Regions from separate parts of the Vibrio coralliirubri genome, predicted to be linked through region 3. Evidence: predicted binding sites of a transcription regulator. Region 3 holds the regulator's gene; each other region holds the start of a gene.
What was found. Region 3 encodes CRP, which controls carbon source genes, mostly activating them, when cyclic AMP is high. Its sites were predicted from a motif close to TGTGANNNNNNTCACA; they were not measured.

Region 1: the regulator CRP is predicted to act here: its motif matches at 2,074-2,089, upstream of rppH (RNA pyrophosphohydrolase).
Region 2: the regulator CRP is predicted to act here: its motif matches at 1,180-1,195, upstream of cdd (cytidine deaminase).

The regions. Positions count from the first base shown of each region.
Region 1 covers NZ_AP025470.1:3,101,556-3,104,840, forward strand. Annotated here, with positions in the region: gene ptsP (phosphoenolpyruvate--protein phosphotransferase) at 1-1,401, opposite strand, end outside; gene rppH (RNA pyrophosphohydrolase) at 1,404-1,922, opposite strand; gene mutH (DNA mismatch repair endonuclease MutH) at 2,539-3,204, shown strand.
Region 2 covers NZ_AP025470.1:2,042,613-2,045,897, forward strand. Annotated here, with positions in the region: gene OCV20_RS09360 (CidA/LrgA family protein) at 1-333, shown strand, start outside; gene OCV20_RS09365 (LrgB family protein) at 336-1,013, shown strand; gene cdd (cytidine deaminase) at 1,300-2,187, shown strand; gene purT (formate-dependent phosphoribosylglycinamide formyltransferase) at 2,355-3,285, shown strand, end outside.
Region 3 covers NZ_AP025470.1:291,910-295,194, forward strand. Annotated here, with positions in the region: gene astD (succinylglutamate-semialdehyde dehydrogenase) at 1-609, shown strand, start outside; gene OCV20_RS01305 (DUF1338 domain-containing protein) at 823-1,614, shown strand; gene crp (cAMP-activated global transcriptional regulator CRP) at 1,791-2,423, opposite strand; gene OCV20_RS01315 (phosphoribulokinase) at 2,663-3,285, opposite strand, start outside.

The DNA of each region.
Region 1 (3,285 bases), 870 kb from region 3:
AGATATTTCAGTTCGATACAGCCCTACTCCATCAACGCCTTGGTTGATAGCGATGTTAGTGTCTGCACTCAAGCCCGCATTAAGCAGGATCTCGACTTGCTTGTCGTCTTGGGTTTTTGCCGGAAGGTACAGCTCGCGATTGACCATAGATGAGAGCTCACTCTCTTCTAGAATCAGCCCTCGATACTCTTTGAGCAGGCTTTTAGACGGCTCAATAAAGATCTCACCGCTATACCCATCAACAATCGCTCGCTTACCATTAGCTTGAGCTAAGTTAAGATTTACCCCCATGACTGAAGGTATGCCAAGCGCTCGAGATAAAATCGCTGCGTGCGAGTTCGCCGCCCCTTCCAAGGAAATAACCGCCAAGAGCTTTTCTTTTGGAATAGACGCTAATACCGAAGCGGTTAACTCACGAACCACTAGGATAATCGGCTTATCTAACGTGCGAAGTTCATGTTCAGAGTTGTGGAGGAAATAAAGCAGCCTTTGTCCGAGCTCTCGGATGTCTTGTGCTCTCTCACGAAGGTACACATCTGACATACGAGCAAAGCGATTCGAATAGCTCTCAACAACCTGTCTTAATGCCCAGTCGGCTTTATCGCCTTTCTGGATTTGGCTTTTTAGATCCTTACGCAACATAGGATCGTTGAGTAAGTGAGTAAACAGGTCAAAGATCGCCAGCGCGTCTTTATTGATTTCGCTATCTAAGCGCTTTCGCATGCGCTTAAAGTCATTGAGGGCATTTTCAACCGCTACCGCCAACAACTCATGCTCTCTTTCAACATTGAGCGTCGAAGCAGGATAAACATCGGTGAGTTCAGGCTGAGTGTTGTCCCACCATAAATCACCAATCGCCACGCCCGATGAAGCGGCAATACCTTTAGTCGCAGGTAGCTTCTGTTGCTCTAACAGCCAATGGCCTTGAGTTTGGGCATGCGCCACAATAACGGCAAGTTGTGCAGAGAGCGTGACAAGGAAGGATTCTTCCATCTCACTAAATAAACGCGGGGTCTTCTGTTGAATGACCAATACACCGAGCACTTGCTTGCGGTGGATAATCGGAGTACCGAGAAAAGAGTGATAGACGTTTTCTCCAAGCTCTGGAAAAAACTTATAAGCAGGGTGAGCTGACGCTTGTGCAAGGTTGATAGGTTCAGCACTTCTTTTAACAAGGCCAACCAGACCTTCGTCAAAACCAATGTGAATGCTATTGCCTTTGAAGATCAGGCCTTGAGTTGCCATCAACTCAAGGCGCTGCATATCATTATTTGCCAAATACACGGTGCAACATTCCGTCTGCATCGCACTGCATGTCTCTTTAACCAAAATATCAAGAGCCGTCGACACATCTTCAACTCTTGATACGTGTTCAACTATTTCCCTTAGTTGACTGAGCATGCTTAACCTCTACGCAATTTGCGCTTTCCTTTTATTTTTCGCTCTTTAAACGGCATTGCTAAAGATGCGAACTCTTTCATCGCTCGACGGTAAACATCTCGCTTGAAAGAAACAACTTGTCGAACTGGGTACCAGTAACTCACCCAACGCCAACCATCAAACTCAGGTGTACTTCCACGCTGCATATTGATATGCGATTCATCGCAATCTAAGCGCAAAAGGAACCACTTCTGTTTTTGTCCAATACAGACAGGTTTAGAATCCCACCGAACCAGTCGTTTGGGTAGCTTGTAGCGTAACCAATGACGACTTGTCGCGACGATCTTTACATCCTTTTTAGTAAGGCCAACCTCTTCATACAACTCGCGGTACATTGCCTGCTCCGGAGTCTCACCTTCATCTATTCCCCCTTGAGGGAATTGCCATGAATGTTGCCCGTATCGTTTAGCCCAGAAGACCTGACCATGGTTGTTACAGATTACAATACCAACATTTAATCGGTAACCATCGCCATCTATCACTGGCCAACCTCTATCTAAATTTTTAATTACTCTGATTTTTCCACATATCCCCAATCGGAGCAAACTTAGTGACGTGATAAGCGCTATATTTATGAATAATAACTAGGAATATGGATAAGTTTCGCTCAAATTCTAGTTACCCACACAATAGTGAGACATAGACCACATTTATTCACCTTTTCTGTGAATAACTATGTGAAGAATTACCCGCAATCGTTTTTTTTAATCCATAGATTCATCAACACCAAAAAAGACAAATCAATAAAACCTAATTTATTTTCATATAAATCAAATAATTAAAATAATATCTTGGTTTTAAACAACATTAGAAATGTAAAAGATCTTTCAGAAATCTGACATGGTTAAAGATCAACCACTCCGATGTTTATCCACACTACTAAGTGAAAGATTCATTTTGAACCCCATTTGGCAAGCATTTTATCCACCATAAACCCCTGTTTATTTATCCACTAAATTAATATTTCAATTAATTACCTTTATGTCCTGTGGATAACCCTGAGTTTGATCCCTTTTCTCGCAAGGAGATCATTTCTTAACCAGTCGTCATTTGGTGATAACTTCTGATAAAATCATTTTTTTGATCATGCCTTTTATTATGAAACCAGAACCACAAACACAACAAGAGCTGTTAGAGCGTGCGTATGCCATCGCCGGAATGACCTTTAAAGAGCTCGCCGACGAAGCAGAGATGGTGATGCCAAACGACCTTAAGCGTGATAAAGGCTGGGTTGGGCAGCTATTGGAATGGCACTTGGGTGCGCCTGCAGGCAGTAAGCCAGAACAAGATTTTGCCAAGCTCGGGATAGAACTAAAAAGCATTCCGATTGGCTACTCTGGCAAGCCACTCGAAACCACCTTTGTGTGTGTTGCGCCTTTGATGGGTGTTCAAGGCATAACTTGGGAAACCAGCCACGTTCGAAACAAGCTGTCTAAGGTGTTGTGGATCCCTGTCGAGGGAGAAAGAGAGATCCCGCTAGCAGAGAGGCATGTAGGATCCCCATTATTATGGACACCTAGCCAAGCGGAAGATGAACTCTTGAAACGAGATTGGGAAGAACTGATGGAGTTGATCGTTTTAGGCAATGTTGAACAGATAACAGCAAGACACGGTGAAGCACTGCATTTACGTCCGAAGGCTGCTAACAGTCGTGTGTTAACGGAAGCTTACGGTGCAAGTGGAAAACCTATCAAAACCAAACCACGCGGTTTCTATCTACGAACTCAATTCACCCATAAATTACTGACAACACATTACGCATAGATCGCTTAATCTAGCCTCGATAGCCCAAACTATCAGTGCGTTACAAAACAGTCTGTAATTAGAATCAATCTCGCGCTACAA
Region 2 (3,285 bases), 1.8 Mb from region 3:
TCCTTCACCTTAATCATAGGTGCACTTACAGCAGGTAACGCGTTACAACACTTTTTGGATACCTCAATCCCAGGCAGTATTTTTGGCATGTTGATTTTGTTTGCCGCCATGGTGATTGGTATTGTTCCTTCGCACTGGGTACAGCCCGGTGCAAGCTTGATTATCCGCCTAATGATCTTACTGTTTGTTCCGATCAGTGTTGGGTTGATGGATCATTTCGACATGCTCATCGCGAACGCATTGCCAATTATGGCTAGCGCCGTTGGTGGCACGTTGCTGGTGTTGGTGTCCTTATCATGGTTCTTAGACCGCTTGCTTTCGAGAGGTAACTGATCATGTGGATTCTACTCACCATCGTGGTATTCCTGTTTGCTCGCTGGGTAAGTCAAAAAGTAAACTCGCCGCTGTGTAATCCCCTGCTTATCAGCATTGGTATCATCATTCCGATTCTCACGTTCTTTAGAGTACCGTTTGAAACTTACTATGCTGACAACACTTGGATTACCTACATGCTACAGCCTGCGGTTGTTGCACTTGCTTACCCACTTTATGAACAACTACCTCAAATCAGAGCCAACTGGCGCATCATTACCTTTGCTTGCACGCTAGGCAGTGTGATGTCGATGACAACAACGGCATTAATCGCAGTAGCATTTAAAGCGGACTTAACTTTGATTGCGAGCTTGTTAGGCAAATCAGTCACCACGCCAATTGCGATGGAAGTATCGAGCCATTTAGGTGGTGAAGCAGCGATTGCGGCAATACTGGTATTGATTGTTGGTCTGTTTGGGGCAATTTTTGCTTATCCAATCTACAATCTCATTGGTATTAAGAGCCCGATCGCCCGTGGTTTAACCATGGGTACCGTGTCTCACGCTTTAGGCACCGCGACTTGTGCGGAAAAGAATCAGGAAGATGCAGCATTCAGTTCTTTGGCTCTTGTGCTTTGCGGCGTCATTACCTCAATCATCGCACCGAGTATATTTTCGCTCGTGGTTTGGTTCTATTCTTAACCTAAACGATCACCACGCGATTCAGCCCAACCAGAATGCTGTTTATTACAGTGTCTGTTTGGGCTTTTTATTCGCATTTATTTAGCAATAGCAGTCAAGTCACGGTCTTTTACGAGCAATAAGTGCGATATCAGCTGTATAAATGGCTCCTGTAATCGATTTCAAGTGTGACCTCACTCTAATTATGCAAACCAATGTAACAACAACAATTCAATAGTGATCTTTGTCACAGAAAATTCCTGAGCAATGCATAAACTTAAAGCCTAAGGTCAATTAAGGATTCAACATGAACAGTCGTATTACCCTGGCGCTGGAAAGTGCTCCATCATCAATGAAAGCGCTTTTGAGTGACATCGTATTAGCAGACAACTTTGACGCGACATTGTCCCCAGAACAATTTGCTAGCCTACTGCAAGCAAGTGGTCTAGCGGATGACGAACTACGTATTGCGCTACTTCCTTTTGCCGCAGCGTATTCTTACGCTCCGTTATCTGACTTTTATGTTGGTGCAATCGTGCGTGGTTTGTCTGGTACTCTGTATTTTGGTGCAAACCTTGAAATCGCTGGTGCTCAACTTGGTCAAACCGTTCACGCTGAGCAATCTGCAATCAGCCACGCTTGGATGAAAGGCGAGCAAGGTATCTCAGATATCACCATCAACTTCAGCCCTTGTGGTCACTGTCGTCAATTCATGAACGAACTGACAACAGCAAAAGAACTTAAAGTTCAGCTTCCACAACGTGATGAAATGTCTCTGCAAGAGTACCTACCAGACTCGTTCGGCCCTGCTGATTTAGGTGTAACAACAGGCCTAATGACGAAGCTTGATCATAAGTACACGACCGAAGAAACAACGCCTATTGTTGTAGAAGCGCTAGCAGCACTAAACCGCAGCCATGCTCCTTACACCAAAAACCTAAGTGGTGTTTCGCTACAACTGACGTCAGGTGAAATTTTTACGGGTGCTTACGCAGAAAATGCAGCGTTCAACCCGAGCCTACCACCTCTGCAAGTGGCGTTGATTCAACTTAAACTGGCTGGCTTCGATTTCGAACAAATTGAAAGTGCTGCTTTGGTTGAAATCGCAGAAGGTAGCATCAGTCACCTAGCGGATACGCAATCTACATTAGAAGCGATTAACCCCGACATTCCAGTGACTTACTTAGCAATCTAAGTACATCTGATTAACAAAAATTTAAATAAGCAGCCCTATTTAACAGGGCTGCTTTTTTTATGCCTGTAATTAACGCAACAACTTGCGCAAACGTTTGCTTTTGTCATTGAAATAAGTATGATCACCCCGTTTTCAATCAATCGTTCAAAAGATCGGAAGGAATTTCTATGTTTGGTACTGCTACTCGTGAAAATGCTACTCGTGTACTTCTATTAGGTTCAGGTGAACTCGGCAAAGAAGTTGCTATCGAGTGCCAACGTTTAGGTTTGGAAGTTATTGCTTGTGACCGTTATGCAGACGCACCAGCAATGCAAGTTGCGCATCGTAGCCATGTATTAGACATGTTAGACGGCGATGCACTTCAAGCGATCATTGAACTAGAAAAGCCAGATTATGTGGTTCCTGAAATTGAAGCTATTGCCACCAGCAAGTTGGTAGAGCTAGAAGCGCAAGGCTTAAATGTCGTTCCAACTGCGAATGCGACCAAGCTAACGATGAACCGCGAAGGTATCCGTCGTCTAGCTGCAGAAGAGTTGAAACTGAGCACTTCTCCTTACCGCTTTGCAGACACCTTTGAAGATTTCTCAGCCGCTGTTGAATTCGTGGGCATGCCTTGCGTTGTTAAGCCGGTAATGAGCTCTTCAGGTAAAGGTCAAAGCGTTATCAAAACAGAAGAAGACATCCAGAAATCTTGGGACTACGCACAAGAAGGCGGTCGCACTGGCGCGGGTCGTGTGATCGTTGAAGGCTTCATCGACTTTGATTACGAGATCACCCTTCTAACCGTTCGCGCAGTCGACGGTGTTCACTTCTGTGCGCCTATCGGTCACCGCCAAGAAGACGGAGATTACCGTGAATCATGGCAGCCACAAGTGATGTCAGACAATGCACTTAAAGCCGCACAATACACGGCTGAACAAGTGGTTAACGCACTAGGTGGTCACGGTATCTTTGGTGTCGAGCTGTTTGTTAAAGGCGATCACGTTATCTTCAATGAAGTATCCCCTCGCCCACACGATACTGGCTTAGTGACATTGATGTCTCAAGACTCATCTGAATTCGCACTGCACGTACGCGCCTTTACCGGTATGCCGATCA
Region 3 (3,285 bases):
CTGTATGTGCCTGTTGGAGAGAAGGGCGATCTGCTTCTAGATAAACTGGTCGCAGCCACACAAAAGATTCGTGTTGATCAGCCATTCGCTGAACCAGCACCCTTCATGGGTCCTCAGATCTCTGAAGCTGCGGCTAAGTTCATTCTGGACGCGCAAGCGAATCTGCAATCGTTAGGTGGAGTCAGCCTAGTAGAAGCAAAAGCGGGTCAAGCGGCGTTTGTTTCTCCGGGTATTATCGACGCAACCAACATTGCTGAGCTGCCGGATGAAGAGTACTTCGGTCCATTGCTACAAGTGGTTCGTTACCAGTCACTAGAGCAAGCAGTTGAACTAGCTAACGACACGCGTTTTGGTTTGTCTGCGGGTCTTGTATCAACAGACGATTCAGAATGGGAATACTTCGTTGACCATATCCGTGCGGGTATTGTTAACCGTAACCGTCAGCTAACAGGCGCAAGTGGTGATGCACCATTTGGTGGTCCAGGTGCTTCGGGCAACCTACGCCCAAGTGCTTACTATGCGGCGGACTACTGTGCTTACCCTATGGCTTCAATGGAAGGTGGCGAAACTCAACTTCCAGCAACGTTTAGCCCAGGTATTGAGCTTTAAATTAGGCTAATGAGCATTAGTCTCATGCGTTAAGCTTGAAATAGGGAAGTGGTGTTATCGCTTCCCTTTTCCATCACGTCCGACACCTAGATTGGACGGTAGATAATAATAGAAAAAGTATGTCACAGGCTGATGGCTGCTGACTCTGTGTCTCAGCCTCTCCCTTTCTAATCCAAATTACTAGCTTGCTAGAACCTCTGACAAGGAGTCACCATGACGCCCGATCTACTCTTTAAATCACTTTGGGACGATTACATTCACAGGCTTTGTCCATCGGCTGAGAAAGTGCATCACTTGCTGAAAGAAGACGAAGCGCTGATTAATGATCACATTGCACTGCGAACTTTCAATGTTGCTCCTTTGGGTATTGAAACACTAGCGAAGCCTTTCCTTGAATTAGGCTACAAGGCGTGTGGCGACTACTTGTTTGAGAGCAAGAAGTTAGTGGCTAAACATTACGAGCACCCAGATCCAAAACAACCAAAAGTGTTCATTAGTGAGTTGAAGGTAGAAGAGTGTTCAAGTGACTTGCAACAGATCGTTGCTAAGTTGGTTGAGCAAGTGGACGCAAGTAAGCTTCAAGGTCATGAATTCTTGTTTGGCGGTCGTCTTTGGGGTTTGAGCTTCGCTGATTTCCAAGTGCTCGCAAAAGAGAGCGAATACGCGTCTTGGCTCGCGGCTCATGGATATGGTGCTAACCACTTTACGGTGAGTGTGAATCAGCTAAATAACTTCGATGAAGTGCAGGCCGTGAATGACTACTTGAGCGAGTCGGGCTTCACGATCAATGCATCTGGCGGTCAGGTTAAAGGCTCTCCAGAGGTCTTATTAGAGCAATCATCAACAATGGCAGACAAAGTCCCAGTTTCATTTGTTGAAGGCAATGAGATGATTCCTGGCGGCTTCTATGAGTTCGCTAAGCGTTATGCGATGGCCAACGGTGAGCTTTACACTGGTTTTGTTGCAGCATCAGCTGATAAAATCTTTGAGAGCACCAACGGTTAAAGAAAGATACCAGAACGGACTTTACCCTAGAGATTCGAGTACGCTTCGCTTCGAAGAAGTTTACAAATAGGATTTTGTGAGTTCTTCTCGCATCTGCTCTATAGATCTTCAGAAAACAAAAAAGCCACCAAATTCGCATTTGGTGGCTTTCAAATTTTTGGCTCAGTTAATCGAGATTAACGAGTGCCGTATACCACGATAGTTTTACCGTGTGCAGAAATTAGGTTCTGCTCTTCTAGCATCTTCAAGATACGACCTACTGTCTCACGAGAACAACCAACAATCTGGCCAATCTCTTGACGAGTGATCTTGATTTGCATGCCGTCAGGGTGAGTCATTGCATCTGGCTGTTTCGCTAGGTTTAGTAGCGTTTGAGCGATACGACCTGTTACGTCAAGGAACGCTAAGTCACCAACCTTTTGGCTAGTTACTTGTAGACGGTTTGCCATTTGCGCTGAAAGGCGCATTAGGATATCTGGGTTCACTTGGATAAGTTGACGGAATTTCTTGAAAGAAATCTCAGCTACTTCACAAGGAGATTTAGCACGAACCCAAGCTGTACGCTCTTGGTCTTCTTCGAACAAGCCAAGCTCACCGATGAAGTCGCCTTGGTTTAGGTAAGAAAGAATCATTTCCTTACCTTCTTCGTCTTTGATAAGAACTGCCACAGAACCTTTAACGATGTAGTACAAGGTTTCTGCCTTTTCACCAGCATGAATCAAAGTACTTTTTGAAGGGTACTTATGAATATGACAGTGTGAAAGGAACCACTCTAATGTTGGATCGGTTTGAGGTTTACCTAGAACCATAATATCTCACTTCCTCTGCAGGGTATGCTTGCCGCTTTCCGTATTTTAGCTAAGCCTGGATTGACTTGTAGGATAAGAGCACTCGTTGAGTGCTGCAAGCTATCTTGTGTTTCGTTTAAGAATAGTATCCTTTTTCAGGTACTATTTCTTGATTTTAATCGTGACCAAGCTACGATTTTTTACGCAAAATTGTGCACATGATCACGGTATGAAAAGTAATCAACCAGAATGTCGTTTTGTTAACCTATTTTTCCGGTTTCGATGAGTTGTTGCAGGATTGGCCTCACAATGAGCTCCATAGCAAAACTCATCTTGCCGCCTGGCACCACTAGCGTGTTATGACGAGACATAAACGAGCCATCAATCATAGCCAGAAGGTAGGGGAAATCGACGTTTTTGATGCCACGCAAACGTATAACTACGAAGCTTTCGTCTAAACTTGGAATCCCTTTGGCGTTGAGTGGGTTCGATGTATCTACGGTTGGAACACGCTGAAAGTTGATGTGAGTGCGCGAAAATTGCGGGGTAATGTAGTTAAGATAATCATCCATTGAACGAACAATGGAGTCCATTACGGCTTCGCGTGAGTGGCCACGATCGCGGGTGTCACGAACGAATTTTTGAATCCACTCTAGGTTTACGATAGGTACCATGCCGATCAGCAAATCGACGTGTTGAGAAACGTTAATGTCGCCATCAACCACACCGCCGTGCAGGCCTTCGTAAAACATCACATCGGAATTTTCAGGGATCTCTTGCCATGGCGTGAAGGTGCCCGGCATTTGATTGTAAGGCACGGCTTCATCGAAGGTGTGCAGGTAGCTTCGTACTTTACCTGTGCCTTCGTTACCATATTTACGGA